DNA from 4 places in the Fructobacillus sp. ESL1129 genome. Region 1 is predicted to be linked to each of the others. Evidence: riboswitches for the same ligand, from Rfam matches in the RefSeq annotation. Region 1 holds a riboswitch; each other region holds the start of a gene.
What was found. Region 1 has a riboswitch for thiamine pyrophosphate ahead of ACSYSL_RS01920 (TenA family protein). Riboswitches for the same ligand answer to the same signal wherever they lie in the genome.

Region 1 (4,146 bases):
TTGCGTTAATGACCAAAACCGTAGCAATTAGTAGCCTGAAAACGATTACTAGCCTTGGTATTTTCATCATTACGGTTTACTTCGCCCTAGTCCTTGTTTTGGTTGTGCATACCGTGCTCCTCATCTTGAACCACATTAACCCAATCATTTACTATCAGAAAGTCTGGCCAGCACTAATTTTTGCCTTCACCTCACGTAGTTCGGCCGGCGTCCTCCCATTAAATATCGATATTCAAAAGAATCAACTCGGCGTGAATCCCGGCATTGCCGACTTTTCAGCCAGTTTCGGCTTGTCAATCGGTCAAAACGGTTGCGCTGGTATCTATCCAGCTATTCTGGCTGCCATTTCCGCCACCCTTTCTGGAACGAACATTCTCTCCCCACAATTTGTGATCACGTTGGTTGCTGTCGTAACCGTCGCCTCCTTTGGTGTTGCTGGTTCAGGGGGTGGTGCTACCTTCGCCAGTCTGATTGTCCTAGGAACACTGAATCTTCCTCTCAGCATCATGGCATTGGTCATCGCTGTTGATCCAATTGTCGACATGGGTCGGACCTTAGTGAACGTAAACGATAGCATCATCGCTGGTTTATTAACCGCCAAACACAACCACTTACTTGATACGAAAGTATTAGAAGAGGCCCAATCCAAGTCAACACTTATCATCGATTAATGTCACTGAAAAAAGCCACCGTCGTGGTGGTTTTTTTGTTATTGCAAAAAGTCTGTCTCAACCCTTCTAAAAAACAGTCGACAAAACCATCTTGAATATGCTATCTTAATGGAGTAGCAAAGCTACAAAATAAAAAATGTCCACTGGGGTGCCAATACGGCTGAGATGATACCCATTGAACCTGATTCTAGTTAATACTAGCGTAGGAACGTGGTCACTTGATCTTTTTTGAATGGATTCAGTGTCAGCACTTTCTGCCAAGCGTGGAAAGTGCTTTTTTGCGGCTACCCGTTGGACAGACGGAGGAAACATGAAATTTTCAGAACAACTACAGGCACAGGCCAAGCCGATTATGGATGCCATCAACAAGCATCCTTTCGTCGAAGGATTGGCTAAGGGCGACCTTCCAAAGGAAGCGTTGATTAGCTACGTCCAACAGGACTATCTCTTCTTAAAGAAGTTGCGCGAAGTTTGGGCTTCGGCCATTCGAATGAGCAAAACTGACGAACAAGTTCGCTTTTTCTGGGGAATTATTGAAGTCATTTTGGACGCCGAGTGTGATGCGTACGATACGTTCTGTGAGCAAGCGGGCGTCAAGATGGAAGACATGAAAAACGCCATCCCTTCTCCCAAAGCCTATTTGTATGAAGCCCATTTAGATCAAGCCGTTCTTTCAGGAAACATGTTCTACTTGTTGGCTGCCTTTGCCCCAACACCATGGACCTATCTTGAGTTTACGAGACACATTTTGGATTCAGATGCCGACATGACCGACAATCCATTCAAGCCTGTCTTGGACTTTTACCTGAATGAAGAAAACTATGCTGGTCCGACGTTCAAGTTTATCGATGAAATGGCTGAAACGGCAACTAAGGAAGAATTAGCCGAAGCTAGCCAATTCTTTTTGAAGACTTGCGAATTAGAGTGGCAATTCTGGGAACAGGCCTATTACCAACAAGACTGGCACTTCAAAGAAGTATTAGAGGCTAGTCGTCTAGAAATGACTAAATAACGAATTCAGTCAAAAAGAGCAGAAACATTGATATGTTTCTGCTCTTTTTGTCTACTTAATTAAATACTGGACTGCCTGATCATGCTGGTTAATCGGCCAAGTCAAGCCGCTTTGTTCCTCAAGAACTAATCCAACAGAAGCCCCCTCGTAATCAGATAGGAAGCAATCATAATAACCGCCACCGAAGCCTAACCGATGGTGGCTAACAATGTCAAAGGCCAGTGCCGGCACAATGACTAAATCCAGATTATCTTTAGCAATGGTCACTTCGCTAGCCGGTTCCCATAAGCCAAGCTTTCCTGATTGAACCAATGGCGTTTCCCTTGTCACTAAGCGAAATGACAAGACTCGGTTTGCTTCGACTTTGGCAAGGTAGACAAACTTTCCCTCTTGCCAAGCCCTCTGAATAATTGGTTCTGTTGCGACTTCAAAAGCCATGGCGTGCGTCAAAGCGACGTGGTGGGCCTGCTGCCAGAACGAACTGGCGAAGAGTTTTTGGTGCAGTTGCTTTTCTTCTGCCGCCTTTTTGTCAGGATGATCAGCTACCAGTTTTTTTAAACGGTTTTGCTGATGTCGCCTGGCTAATCCTTTTGATTCAAACATTTTAATCAGTTCACTTATGGCATACCGTGCATCATGGCAAGTTTTTCAGCATCTTGCTTAATTCCCTTCAATACCTTTTGGTCTTCAGGGTTTTCCAGAGCGCCGACAATTAAACGGGCGACCTTTCGAGCAGCTGCCTCGTCAAAGCCACGTGTCGTAATGGCCGCAGTTCCGATTCGAATACCAGACGTCACGAATGGTGACCGCTGTTCGTTTGGCAAGGCTTCCTTATTCGTTGTAATGGCGACCGAATCAAGTAGCTCTTGCGCTTCCTTCCCCGTCAAACCCGTTGCTGTCAAATCCAGGTTGAAGAGGTGGTTATCCGTACCACCAGCAACCACTCGGATAGTTGGGGCTTCGTGAAAGACTTCAACCATTGCCTGAGCATTTTTAATGACCTGTTCTGCATAGGTCTTAAAAGCCGGCTGCATGGCCTCCCCAAAAGCAACGGCTTTGGCTGCAATCACGTGCTCCAAAGGTCCACCCTGAGAACCAGGGAAAATGGCGGAATTTAACTTCTTGGCATACTTTTCCTGCGACAAGATGACCCCACCTCGTGGTCCACGAAGGGTCTTGTGTGTCGTGGAAGTCACCACGTCCGCAATGCCCACCGGGTTTTGGTGCAAGCCTGCAGCAACCAAACCAGCAATGTGCGCCATATCAACCATTAGGTAGGCACCGACTTCATCTGCAATATCTCGGAACTTTTTAAAGTCAATGGCCCGTGAGTAAGCCGAAGCGCCAGCCACAATCAGTTTAGGCTGAACCGCCTTGGCCTTGGCCAAAATGGCTTCATAATCTAATAACTCGGTTTCGGGATCCAAACCGTACGTTTCTGAATGATAGACTTTACCAGAAAAAGAAACCTTTGCGCCATGTGTTAAATGACCGCCTGCGTCCAAATCCATTCCAAGAATCGTATCACCCGGATTCAAAAAGGCCATGTAAGCTGCCGCATTGGCTTGTGAACCAGAATGTGGTTGTACGTTTGCGTATTCAGCACCGAAAAGCGCCTTCAAGCGGTCAATGGCTGCCTGTTCAATCACATCGACGTATTCCGTTCCACCGTAGTAGCGCTTGTAGGGATAACCCTCCGCATACTTGTTGGTTAGCACAGAGCCTTGTGCTGCTCGTACAGCTGGTGAGGCAAAGTTTTCAGAAGCAATCAATTCAATCGTTCGATTCTGGCGTGCTGCTTCCTGTTCAATTCCCGAAAAAATCAAGGGATCTTGTTCCATAAATGTCATTTACTTTTCTCCTACGTGTATGTGGTCCGGACAAAATGACTGAACACGATTGTTCAATCCTTTAAAAACATATGTTTAGTATACGATATTTATCCATTTACCAGGGTCTTTTTGAAAAATAAATTCGCTGCTAATTCACTGTTGAAAGGCAATCAGATGGTTAAAATTCATGCAAAAAGTTGGTTAATGCCGACGCAGACAAACCGTTCTCTAATCCAATCAACAATTTCAATCGAGCCTTTTGACCGTTGACCGCTCGTGCAAAAATAGCACCTGCCTTTTCTAATTGAATTCCACCACCTAGGTAGTCATAGACGGGTTCGGCAATGCCGTTATAAGAACGAGAAACAATAACAACTGGAATATCAGCGTCTAATAACTTCTGCACCCCACGGGCCGCGTCCTCCCCTAAATTACCAGCACCCAAGGCTTCAATAATGATGCCATCGATATGTTCACTTTCAGCAAAAAGCGAGAGAATTTGACCATCCATTCCCGCGTATGCCTTCATGACCGGAATTTTCTTGCTAACATCAGCAATCGGATAGGTCATCGTCTTTGGCAGATCGTAGAAGAAGATAATTTGACGCTTCGTAATCATCCCCATTGGTCC
Region 2 (4,146 bases), 490 kb from region 1:
AAGGCGGAGCGGTTGGTTTTCAAAATGCCCCAAACTGTGCTGTTGTCCTTAGCTGAACCAGTAAAAGTTGAAGCCTTAGCCGAGAGGTACTTATTGACAATCTTGTCGTAAGTTCCGTTCTTCTTAATGATGGCTAAGCCCTTGTTAAAGTCGGCCAACAGCTGGGCGTTATCCCCCTTCTTAACGGCGAAACCTAAATCACCAGCCGCAAACGGTTCCTTTGCATTCTGGACTTTCAAAGCCGTTCCGTTCTTGATGGTATACTGCAATACGGGAAGATCCGCAAAGGTCGCCACAGAATTTCCGTTGATAACGTCACGATAGACCGTATCTGAATCAGAGAAGTAGGTAATCTTAAAACCGTACTGATCCTTGATTGATTCGGCATATTCAGCACCGGCAGTTCCAGTCTTTAAAGCGACTGTCTTGCCTTTCAAATCACTCAATGATTTGATTTTAGAATTCTTAGCCGTTGCCCAAGCAATTCCTGTTTTATAGTAGGGATCTGAAAAGTCATAAACAGCTTTTCGCTCATTCGTGATGGTTGTACCGGCAATGACACCATCAGCCTGTGATGAAGCAACTGACTGCATCGCAGCATTAAAAGCCATTGGCTTGACCGTCACCGTAAAGCCAGCCGCTTTCGCAATAGCCTTCAGTAAATCCTGGTCAATCCCCACGTACTGATTATTCTTATCCTGAAAATCAAACGGCGCATAGGTTGCGTCAGACGTAATGGTGTAGTGTGGTTCGTCGGCATTTACTTTATGACCCGTCACACCCATCACAGCAAAGACGGCAGATAATGCCACAATAAACGCTAAAAGTTTCTTTTTCATTGTTAACCCCTCTTGCTCGAATAACTTCAGTTTAGCAGGGAGCCTTTCGATTGAATCGAATAGCGTTAGCTATCCTTACACAAAAATAGGCAATGGTCTAGTCCTCTTCCATCCTTCTATTCAATAAAGCGAGTTAATTATCATGCCATACATCACCCACACAATCGAACCCTGGATGCCAGCCGGCGCTTTGAAGGCCAAGGAAGACATCGCCAAAATAGCGGAATCCGTTGGTTGGCAGCGGCTCAGCATCGAACGCTATAACGATGCCCGCTTCTCAGCTGAAATCCGTCACCAAAAAATCCATACTTTTCTCGACAAAGTCGGTAAAAATGATATTGTTGTTCACCAATTTCCAACCTATATGTCGCAAGCTTTTGAACAAGACTTTCAACGAGCCATTCAACAAAGGGGGGCAAAGTACGTGCTACTCATCCACGACTTCGAACCTTTACGAGTCAACCGTGAACATGCCTGGGAATGGGAGTTGGCACAGTGTGCTGATCTGATTATCGCCCACAGTCAACCAATGGCCTCGACTTTGCAGCAACACGGAGTGACCACACCTACGGAAACCATTCAACTCTTCGACTACTTAGGGCCAACGCCAGCACTGAACCCAATTTTTAAAAAGGAAATTAACTACGCTGGTACTTGGCAAAAAGCCCCATGGCTCCAACATTATCAAGGCCCCAAGCTGAATCTTTTCGGCTCTCGCCCCAAACGGTGGAAGGACCTTGTCCTACCAAAAAGCATTAACTGGGTTGGTTCCTTTGATCCCGAAGAAATCACAACGGCTTTTTCATCTGGTTTCGGCCTTCTTTGGGACTCAAACTATGAGGATAAATTTTTTCAATCTTACACCAAAGTCAACGCGCCACACAAAGCCTCCCTTTATTTAAAAGCCGGATTACCCCTGATTGCTTGGTCACAATCCTACCTAGGCGACATCGTGAGGGCCAACCAACTTGGTATGACCATTGACGATCTTTCAGATCTAACTCAATTGGTTGGAGCAGTTCGTCCAGCTGATTACCTAACTTTCCAAGAAAATAGTCGTCTCTTCCAAAAGCGCATCAGTGAGGGCTACTTTACTAAGGCAGTGTTAGAAAAGGTGCTACATTATTTTAGATAGTCAACACTTCTTTTTCCTGCTAAAATAATCTTTGGGGAGTCCGTGTGACGGGCTGAGAGGGTAATCGATTACCGACCCATTGACCTGATACGGATCATGCCGTCGTAGGAATTTCCCACGTTGATATGGACGCCTTTTCAGGCGTCTTTTTTGTGGATAAAAAGACCAGAAAGGAGGGCTATTTCGGCATGATTCCTTCTATATTCAAAGCTTCTTACATCACTCATTTGGAACAGTAAAGGAATCACAACATGAAAAAACGTTCATCACTAAAAAAAATGATGGCAACCGCTATTCTTGCTGCTTTGGCCTATGTTTTGAACACAGCCGTCGTCTTTCCAGCAATGGCCCCCTTCCAACACTTCGTCAATGTTTTGGCCGTTTATCTGCTCGGTCCTTGGTACGGGATGGCTGCTGCCCTTATATGTGGCTCTTTACGCATGCTGTCTGGTCGAACCATCATGGCCATTACCGGTGGAATCATCGGCCCACTACTCGCTGGATATCTCTATCGAAAAACAAAAAATGTTTATTTACTTGCCATTGGTGAAATGGTTGGCTCAGGTATTTTGGGCGCGTTACTTTCTTACCCATTCATGGTGACATTCTATGGCATGAAGGCAGGCAATTGGGCACAACTAATTCCTTTCTTCCTGCCATCAGCAGCGGTTGGGAGCCTGCTCGGTTTGCTTACGATTCTATTAACAAAAAAGAATGGCCTTATCGACAGAATGAAAGCCAAAATTAATTCATAAAAAGGTCGGAACAAATTGTTCCGACCTTTTTCCTTTTAATGAAGCATTCCCTGGCTGGCAGCTACGATTCAAATTTTTCTTAACATGATTCCAAAAAATCTATGTTATTCTGATAAGTAGTTCCCCTGATGAAGGAGAGAGAAATGAAAAAGAAAATCTATGAGTACTACAACATTCTGAGCACCATAACGATATTCGGACTTCTTTTAAAATTGTGGCTATATTTCCATCCAGTCACACAGGCAGTTCAATACACAATTGATCTCATCACATTTTTTGCTGCCATCCTAGTGATTTACGGTTCTTCAAATAAAGAAAGTAAGGAAAGGGATTAACAATGTGGTTTCAATACAATAAAAAAGCCCTTCCATTTGCATATGTATGGCTACTACTCCTGGTTCTGATGTACTTCGTTCAAAGAGAGATGATTGACCTATTAATCTTTGTACCCGTCTACTGTTTTCTTTTTAGAAAAAAGGGTTTAAAGAGAATCTTCCGCTTCTTTCAACCTTCCTTTGTTCCAAAAGCAATTCTTTTAACTTGTGGCGCCATCATCGCACAGTTCGTTTTAGCTTTTACCTTAAGTTCTTTATTTGGTAACCATATTTTTACGCAACATAGTTTATCAGTTAATATGGACAATAGTCAGAATAAGATAGCATATTTACTTCTGATCATACCAATGTTTTTCCAAGTCATTCTCGAAGAACTGTTTTCAATTACGGTTTTTTCAACTTTTTATTATCGACTAAGTAACTATAAAAATGGCATTATTCTCAGTGGTATATTAACGGCTATGCTTTTCGCTTTTGCACACGGAAATACTTATCAATGGTCTTTTTTCACATTGCTAATAATGTTTTTCACCGACATCTTTTTTATCACTTCATGGTTCAAGGCAAAATCAATATGGGCTTCTATCAGTGTTCACTTTACCTTCGATGTGATCATTATGTTGTTAGCATTTTTATAGCAATTATCAACCAAAAAGTGTTGCACATGTACCAAACTTGTGCAACCTTTTTTATTTAAAATAAAATCAAATTTTCATTGCTAACACTTTCATTGCAAATTCCACCCATTCAGTCTAAAATAATACTTTCTGCTCAAAATGATAAAAAATGTATAATTAAAGAGTAAAAATCTAATCTTCACCTTTTCTAATGTTACAATTACTTTGACTGTGTATTCTAATTTACTAAAAAATTTGAACTGATTCCAAAAGGAGTGATTCATATGATGAATCATCAATCACCATTTAATTATCAAAATAAAGAACGAAAAGTGTTACATAAGGTTAAAAAGAACTGGGTTGTCTTGTCCCTAACTTCCTTAACACTGTTTGGTGCTTCCTTGGCCATGCCTGAGGCTGCTAGTCACGCTCTCCCCGGCAGCGCTTCTTTTGTGAGCGCCGATA
Region 3 (4,146 bases), 130 kb from region 1:
CTGAATTGGTTGACCGGGTTGCCCTACTAATGGGGGGACGGGTCATCGCCAATGATGCACCAAAGAAGTTGGAGGCCGATTACGGCGTACCAAGTATCGAAGACGTCTTCTTGAAGGCAGAGGAGGAATTGTCATGAGCCGAACATTAGCCATTGCAAAGCGAATTTTGATGGAAATGATGCGCGATAAGCGGACTTTAGCATTGATGTTTTTAGCGCCTGTTTTAATCCTGTCGCTCTTGAACTACGTCTTTACCATTAACTCAACACCCTCCGTTGAAATTGGAACGGTCCGTGTGGAACAAGTGGTGAGCCAAACCCTTGATCAAACAAGCCACGTTTCCACCAAAGCTTATTCTTCCGATAGCAAGGCTAAATCAGCTTTGAAGGACAAGGACATTGATGCCGTCCTGACGCAAACGGGGAACAACCAATTTGAAATTCGTTATGCCAACATCGATGCTTCCAAAACAGCAATGATTCGTCAAGTTGTGAACGGCACCTTCAGTAAGATAAAAGTCGGGGCGATGGCCCAGCAAAACGTTGCGTTAGCCACACAAGCTGGGCAGCAACCGGCTACGCAAGTGAACGTGTCCCTTTCTGAAAAGTACAATTATGGCGGTAAGGACACGAGCTTCTTTGACACAATTATGCCGATTTTCATGGGCTTCTTCGTCTTCATGTTCGTCTTCTTAATTTCAGGAATCTCACTGTTGAAGGAACGAACAAAGGGTACGCTTTCCCGGTTGTTAGCAACGCCGGTTCGCCGTTCTGAAATCGTTTTTGGTTACATGTTGTCTTATGCGCTGATTGCGGTTTTGCAGACGGCCGTGATTGTATCCTTTACGATTACACTGCTTCACGTTGAGGTGCTTGGTTTTGTTTGGTTACTCTTCCTCATCAATGTCTTGTTAGCAATGGTTGCCTTGGCGCTGGGGCTCTTAGTTTCAACGCTGGCCGCGTCAGAGTTCCAGATGATTCAATTCATTCCAATCGTTGTTGTGCCACAAATGATTTTCTCAGGAATTATTCCGTTTGATTCCATGGCTTCCTGGGCACAAGCCATTGGCGATATTTTGCCAATGAAGTACGCAGCTGATGCAATGAACACTGTTGTTCTTCAGGGACAGGGTTTCTCAGCCATTTCTGGACAGATTGTCGCCTTGGTTATTTTCTTAGTCGTTTTGACGGCATTGAACATCTTTGGTCTGCGTCGTTATCGTAAGGTATAATGGATTCAGTCTGAAAAAGGGGTGGCAAAATGGATCAAATTGTTCAAGATTTTGTGAAGCTATCTGAAGAAAAAAAGGTGACCCCTTCTCAAAAGAAAGTTCTTCAAGCAGCCATTCAATTGTTTGCGAGCCAAGGGTACGCCAGTACATCGACTGCGGCCATCGCCAAGGAAGCTGGTGTTAGTCAGGCAGTCATCTTCAAGTACTTTAAAAATAAAGAGGGGTTGCTCGACCAGATTTTAAATTTGGCCATTGAAAATCTGTTGCCAAAGTATGGTGATGAATTTGTTGCAAAATTACAGGATGCAGCTGGGCACGAGTCATTTGAAGAATTTTTATCCTTTGTTTTGCATGACCGCTTTCGGTTCATGGATTCCAATCAAGATGTCTTGATTATCTTAGTTGCGCAATTAATGGTGGACGAGACTTTAATGAAAAAACTAGAAAATGCGTTGACGGATAAGTTTTGGTTCATTACTAAAATCATTGAGGAACTAGCTGGCCCGGATGCTAAATTATCAGGGCAGGATATCCTTCGCTTGGTTGCCTCACAGATGTTACTCATCTTTATTGAGGAGCAGCGCATGGGTCTACAGTTGTCGGGATCTGCTATTGAACAGCGACTGGAGCAAACACGTCAAATTATTTTAGCGGGAATTTATCAGATTAATTAGACGGAGTCGGTTGCAAAAGCAACCGACTTTTTTATTGTGTGATGGCTTGTCAAAAGCGCTTGGACCTGGTTATAATGGTGATAACAAATAAATAACGTCCGTTTAGGGGAGCTCTTTGGAGCTGAGAGTGCGCAAGCCGACCCTTCGAACCTGTTGTGTTAAGACACGCGTAGGGAAAACAGAAAAGATTAAGACAACCGTCCGTTCGCTTTTGCTGTTTCGGATGGTTGTTTTTTTGTGGACTGATGCACTAAGAGGAGAAAAAAATGCAGAACACGCAGTCGCAAAATTTACGTTTTATCACGGAATTGGCGCTTTTCATCGCCTTATCCGTTGTCTTGAGTTTCTGGTCAATTCGTCTTTGGGGTGAGGGTGGCTCCATTTCATTTCAAATGGTACCAACGATGATTATGGCGTATCGTTATGGCTATAAGGGTGGTTTAACAGTCGGAATTCTGTTTGGACTCATCAAGTTAATCTTAGGTGCCTATATTTTGACACCTTTTCAGGCGTTCCTGGATTACCCATTGGCTTTCGGGTTGGTCGGTTTCACAGCTGTGACTGTCCCAATGGTTAAGAAGGCCTTTGTGAACAAGGAAATGGGAAAGGGGACGCTCTGGTTGATTGCTGGGGTCTTCGTGGGATCTTTCCTGCGTTTCTTGTCCCATATGCTGTCAGCCGTCATTTTCTTTGGCCAATACGCACCAAAGGGCGAGGGTGTTTGGTTGTATTCCACTCTTTATAACGGATCGTACATGTTACCATCCTTTATTGCCTCAGCAGTTGTCTTGGTCATCATTGCCCGTGTTTATCCAAAGATGATTACGGTTGATTGAGCTTTCATGACTTTAGTAAGCACATTTTCATAAAAAGTCTTGACAAGGCAATCTCATTTTGTTTTAATGTGAGTATCAAATGAAACGAGAAAAATCATGAACAATTTTTTGACTCACAATTCAGCCGTCGTCGTCAGCGTCGTTATCCGTTAGGATAGGGTGCTGATTTTTGGCCTGCCTATCCGACATTAGGATGGGCAGCTGATTGAGTCATTGACGAAGCCAGTTGCTTAACGCAACTGGCTTTTTTGTTTGTTTTGATTAACGAGTTTCAAAAAAATGAGGAGTATTACCATGCAAGAACAACGAGCGAGTAAGCGACAGCTCTTACTAATCACATCACTAATTTTCGGTCTCTTTTTCGGGGCTGGCAACCTAATTTTCCCCGTTCAACTGGGACAGTTGGCGGGTGGCCACGTCTGGCCCGCCATCTCTGGTTTCCTTTTAACCGGGGCTTTGCTACCATTCTTGGCAATGCTCGGGATGGCTTTGACCAAGTCAACGTCGGTTTTTGACATAGCCAAGCCAGTGGCTCCTTGGTTTGCAACCATCATGGTTGTGGCCATTCACTTTTCATTAGGGCCACTCTTTGCCACGCCACGTACGGCGGCCACGGCCTTTGCTATGGGAATTGCGCCATTGATTCCAACGGCCTATCAGCAACTCGCCATGTTGATTTTTTCAGCCATCTTCTTCTTGATGGTTTACCGATTGACTTTGAAAGAGTCGAACTTAACGAAGTGGGTTGGTAAGTACTTGAACCCACTGTTCTTGATTCTGTTGGCAGTGATTTTACTGCTTGCCTTAATCATGCCGATGGGTGGCTTGGACCAGAAGGTGTCTGGTGCCTACAAAGTCGCTCCAGCCTTCCAAGGAATCCTGGAAGGGTATAACACAATGGATTGTTTGGCCCTCCTAGCCTTTGCGGTTTCAGTTGTTTACGCCGTTAAGAACATGGGGTTCTCCGACAAGCAGGTACCAAAGCTTCTGGCTAAGTCAGGATTGCTGGCCATCTTATTAGAGTCACTGATTTACATCGCCACGGCACTCTTAGGAGTAACATCATTGGGCATCATGCCAGTTTCTGATAATGGGGGAACGGCTTTATCGAACGTTATCATTCACTACACGGGAAACGTCGGTATTTTGATGACGGGTCTGATTGTTACATTAGCTGTTTTCACGACGGCGATGGGCTTGTCAGCTTCCTTCTCACAAGATTTGCATAAAGTCTTTCCAAAGATTTCATACAAAAACTGGTTGCGTGTTATCACCATCGGATCGTTTATTACTGCAAATGCTGGTTTGACTAAAATCATTGCCTTTTCAATTCCTGCCTTGATGATTATCTATCCATTCACACTGGCGCTAACCATCTTGGCCGTTTTGAATAAGTGGGTGAAGC
Region 4 (4,146 bases), 140 kb from region 1:
GGATTGGCCAAAAAAGCCGGCATGGCGTCCTGCATAATCTTCTTAAACTGTTCAATAAAAGTCATCTCATTCTCCTATATTCTTGTGTAATTAAATAAGCGAACTTACGTATTTCTTGCTATTAATTAATGTTTTCATATGCTAATACGGTAGCAGTCGAAGTAGCCCAATGGTCAATATGAGCACCAAGGCTAACCAGGCAAACCCGACTTTTTTGTATGGATAAGTCTGATACACAGACCGCTCCGCACCTTCTTGAAATCCGTGGGCTGTCATGGCCATTGCCAACGATTCAGACCACTGAATGGCTTGAATGAGCGCCTTGAAATACAGGGTCGGCTGGTACCAGTGTAGGCTAACACCACGCATTTGGCTGGCCGCTTGAATATTTTGGAAGGCTTGCTTGAATCGTGGCATAAAGTTCAATGCCGCAATCAATCCGTAGATAAAGGTATTCGATAAGTGGAGGTTTTGCTGAAGCGATTGAAGTAAAACCGCCTCTTTTGTCTTATTGACCAACCAAGCGCCTACAAAAATGAGCAGGAAGACACGGGACCCCATGACCAACCCAACGTGCAATCGATGACTCAAATCACCCTGTGCGTATAGGTAAAAGGACCAGAATGATCCAATGGCCGGAATAAACCCAACCGCCCAACAATACAAATAGCGTTTCAATGGCAAGCCCTGGTACAAAATCAAGCCGTTAAAGAACAGCAAGAGAATCACATTGAAAGAAAGCGAGTTGGTTAGCACAATTTCAAGTGACAGTAGTAAGGCTAAGAATAACCGCTGACTGGCATTCATCATATGGCCACCCCCTCTTTATCCACGAACTCCGCATTTTCAAGCGCTAAGTGCCGGTTCACAATCGGAGCTAGCGGAGCGATTTGGTGTGAAACAATAACCAACGTCACGTCTAGGTCTCGCCTCACTTCTTTAAGGAGAGCCAAAACGACCCCAACGGATTGTTCGTCTAAGCCAGCAAAGGGTTCGTCCAATAGTAAGACGGGACTAGCCATCACGAGCATTAAAAGCAATTGGAGCTTTTTTTGTTGCCCACCGGAAAGTGTGTAAACCGATCGATTACCTAGTCCCGCTAAGCCGAGTGCATGAAGGCTTCTTTCGATTCTTTCCGTCGACCAGTAGTTCTTTTGGTAGGTGTTTTTTTGCACCTGTTGAAGCTCTTCAGATACTGTAATGTCTAAAAACTGGTCAAGTGCACTTTGAAAAGCTAAGGTCACTTGCCGATAATAGTCTTTTTTCTTCCAACGGTGAAAGTCCTGGCCGAGGTAAGTTAATTGCCCCTCTGCCTTTTGGAGTCGGGCTAAGGCCTTCAGGAAAGAAGACTTACCAGAACCATTGGGTCCAGTAATTAACGTGCATTCGCCGGACTTCATTTCTAACTGTGCCTGTTCAATGAGCAAGCGCTGATCATTTTCCAATACCAGTTGTTTTAGCTGGAAAATTGGTCGACCCAGTGTTTCCTTTTGGACGGCAACAACTTGACTGGCCACTTTCTTTGGCCAATCTGCCTGAGCAACTTCGGTAAAATGCTGTTTTTGATATTGATAGAAAGCCGTCATTTTATCCAAATAACCATGATCGTCATGATCAGAAACAAAGATGGCATAGCCTTCGTTAGTCAAAGATTTCAGTAGCTGTTGAAGCTCCACCCTTGCCTGTGGATCAATGGCGGCAAAAGGCTCGTCCAACAGGAGGTATTTTGCTCCTGTTAAAAGGACCTCCGCTAACGCGACTTTTTGAAGCTCACCACCTGATAACTCACTTAACAATCGTTTGCGAAAACCAGTCAGGCCTACTTTAGTCAGTACCCGATCAATCTTGTTGGACATCGTATCAGGAGCCAGCTGCAGGTTTTCCATGGTGAAGATAAACTCTTCTTCAACCGTTGTCATCGCAAATTGCTCGCGTGGGTTTTGAAACAATAGTCCGACCAAACCGGCCCGCTTATTGGCAGGAATGTCGGTCAACGCCTGTCCATCGATGGTGACTTGACCAGTAATTTTACCCCCATACTGGGGGTACAGTCCGGCCATCGTTTTTAACAACGTAGACTTACCGCAGCCAGATGGACCCATCAATAAAATAAAGTCCCCACTAGCCATTTCAATCGAAAAGTCTGAAAAAAGCGTTTCTTTACGGTAAGTAAAACAAACATCCGAAACTTTTAGGGTCATCACTCTCCCCTTAATCGTTATCCGTACGCAGAAACTTTGAACGATCCAACAACTTCTCAATCCAGTTCACCAAAACACCTGCAAAGAAGAAGATGGAGAGGTAGCGAACAGCAAAGAGCAAAAGCAGCATTCCGAAGTGGTAGTTACCGAAACCTGACTGAAGATACTGCCAGCCAAAGGTCACAACCGTTCCCGTCAGCGTTGACAACCAGAGACCAAGCTTCCAGTTCTTATAGGCCGTTAGGGTGAAACCAAGTTCAGAACCCGCTCCCTGGATCAACCCAGCAAGCAAAGTCGCAACACCCCAGTAACCACCGAGGAACATTTCTCCGGCCGCCCCAATCATTTCAGCTAACAAAGCCGTTCCCGGCTTTTTCAAAACATAGGCCGCCAAGGGACCAGCCATCATCCAAACCCCGATGGTTAGTTCACCAGCAAAGGCCTGTAAGCCGACGGTCGTTAATGCGCCGGAGATAATTTGATACATCGGATCCATCAAAAAGTAAATGACCGAGAAAATAATCCCAATCAAAGCCAATAAGATGGCATCCCGTAATTTCCACTGTGTATTTTTCATGCTTTCCTCCTTTTTTATCAGGGGGACCATTGACAACGCAATGCAATAAAAAAATCACTCGTCTGGACGGAATCCAGCACGAGTGATCTCAAAAAAGCTTGTGCGAACTCCCTACGCTGGTATTAACCAACAGGTTCAATGGGTCTTATCTCAACCAAAAAGGTACCCCAGTTCTTGTATGCAATTAAATACAGACTTAATATACCAAGAAGCCACCACGTTAACAAGTTTTCCAACGAAATATTTTTTCATAACGGCTTGAAAAGTCAAAGGGAAAGCATTATATTATAAGCATACTTATTCTTTTAAAGGTGCTACTAAAATGACATTCAACGATGAATTACAATCATTTCAAAACTCCAATTCTCAGGTCTTCTTCGCCCTCTATACGGACTGGTTTCGTCAAATTAAAAGACAACTCCGTCGCATCGGACTCACCCATCCACAGGTCCAGGTATTAGCCGCCCTGCAGGACCTCAATAATCACGAAGAAGAAGTGACGCAGGTTATGGTTGCCAAGGCTGCCAACATTGATCCCATGACGGCCTCTGCCATCATTACTAAATTAGCTCGGGCAGATTATCTTGATCGTTTTCCTGGTAAAAAGAAGTTGCGAACAAAAGCCCTCTCGATTAATCAAAACGGTCAAAAACGACTAGCAGAAGCTCTCCAAATTCTCCATGACTTTGAAAAAGACTATTGGAAAGACCAAAACCCCAATCGTCGGGCATTAATGCAGGATGTTAAAAATCGATTGTAGTAAAAAAGCTGAGCCTTTCGCTCAGCCTTTTTATTTTTATTGATTAACCGACGCTTCGAGTGCTCGTACCCTACGTTCTTGGAAAACCAAGAAAATCAAAAGTACAATTGCAAAGATAGCCGCTCCATAGATGACGTTCGACGCCATGGACCAACCGTGTTGACGAACCAAAGACCCAATCAATGCCGTCGCAATTGTTTCACCAAAAATGTACTGGAAGAAGCCCATGAATCCGGCTGACAACCCCACAGCATAGTTAGGCACCGCTTCATTAATCATCAAACCAACAAGGGTTATTGGTGTATAAATCAACGTTCCCATTAAGAAGAGAACAACCACCAAAACGGCTTGGTTAGCAGTCGTAAAGTACAAAACTAAGCTGCCTAGCAATCCCAGCGCTGAAATCAAACAGATTAAGGCACGCCGTCCGTTGAAAAAGTCAGATAGTGCACCAAGTGCAATCACACCGGGAACCGCGGAAACTTCAAAAATTCCAACAAACCACTTTGCCCATGTAACGGAAAAGCCCTTCGTTGGTAAGTAAGAAGGAATCCACGACATGACCCCATACCGCACGATGTAAAAGGACATGGAAGCCAACGTCACCA

Region 2: it holds a riboswitch for thiamine pyrophosphate, as region 1 does, so the genes downstream of both, thiW (energy coupling factor transporter S component ThiW) here and ACSYSL_RS01920 (TenA family protein) in region 1, are expected to answer to the same signal.
Region 3: it holds a riboswitch for thiamine pyrophosphate, as region 1 does, so the genes downstream of both, thiT (energy-coupled thiamine transporter ThiT) here and ACSYSL_RS01920 (TenA family protein) in region 1, are expected to answer to the same signal.
Region 4: it holds a riboswitch for thiamine pyrophosphate, as region 1 does, so the genes downstream of both, ACSYSL_RS01255 (ECF transporter S component) here and ACSYSL_RS01920 (TenA family protein) in region 1, are expected to answer to the same signal.

The regions. Positions count from the first base shown of each region.
Region 1 is NZ_CP196668.1:388,042-392,187, forward strand. Features, by position in the region: gene ACSYSL_RS01915 (cation:dicarboxylate symporter family transporter) at 1-671, shown strand, start outside; TPP riboswitch at 806-898, shown strand; gene ACSYSL_RS01920 (TenA family protein) at 982-1,683, shown strand; gene ACSYSL_RS01925 (5-formyltetrahydrofolate cyclo-ligase) at 1,735-2,286, opposite strand; gene glyA (serine hydroxymethyltransferase) at 2,301-3,533, opposite strand; gene ACSYSL_RS01935 (asparaginase) at 3,694-4,146, opposite strand, start outside.
Region 2 is NZ_CP196668.1:1,283,926-1,288,071, reverse strand. Features, by position in the region: gene ACSYSL_RS06415 (ABC transporter substrate-binding protein/permease) at 1-785, opposite strand, end outside; gene ACSYSL_RS06410 (sugar transferase) at 982-1,974, shown strand; TPP riboswitch at 1,997-2,100, shown strand; gene thiW (energy coupling factor transporter S component ThiW) at 2,226-2,729, shown strand; gene ACSYSL_RS06400 (hypothetical protein) at 2,873-3,064, shown strand; gene ACSYSL_RS06395 (CPBP family glutamic-type intramembrane protease) at 3,067-3,702, shown strand; gene ACSYSL_RS06390 (mucin-binding protein) at 3,966-4,146, shown strand, end outside.
Region 3 is NZ_CP196668.1:256,754-260,899, forward strand. Features, by position in the region: gene ACSYSL_RS01295 (ABC transporter ATP-binding protein) at 1-137, shown strand, start outside; gene ACSYSL_RS01300 (ABC transporter permease) at 134-1,231, shown strand; gene ACSYSL_RS01305 (TetR/AcrR family transcriptional regulator) at 1,261-1,905, shown strand; TPP riboswitch at 2,000-2,098, shown strand; gene thiT (energy-coupled thiamine transporter ThiT) at 2,172-2,741, shown strand; gene brnQ (branched-chain amino acid transport system II carrier protein) at 3,036-4,146, shown strand, end outside.
Region 4 is NZ_CP196668.1:247,654-251,799, reverse strand. Features, by position in the region: gene ACSYSL_RS01270 (TenA family protein) at 1-65, opposite strand, end outside; gene ACSYSL_RS01265 (energy-coupling factor transporter transmembrane component T family protein) at 142-810, opposite strand; gene ACSYSL_RS01260 (ATP-binding cassette domain-containing protein) at 807-2,201, opposite strand; gene ACSYSL_RS01255 (ECF transporter S component) at 2,212-2,778, opposite strand; TPP riboswitch at 2,870-2,958, opposite strand; gene ACSYSL_RS01250 (MarR family winged helix-turn-helix transcriptional regulator) at 3,101-3,538, shown strand; gene ACSYSL_RS01245 (MFS transporter) at 3,575-4,146, opposite strand, start outside.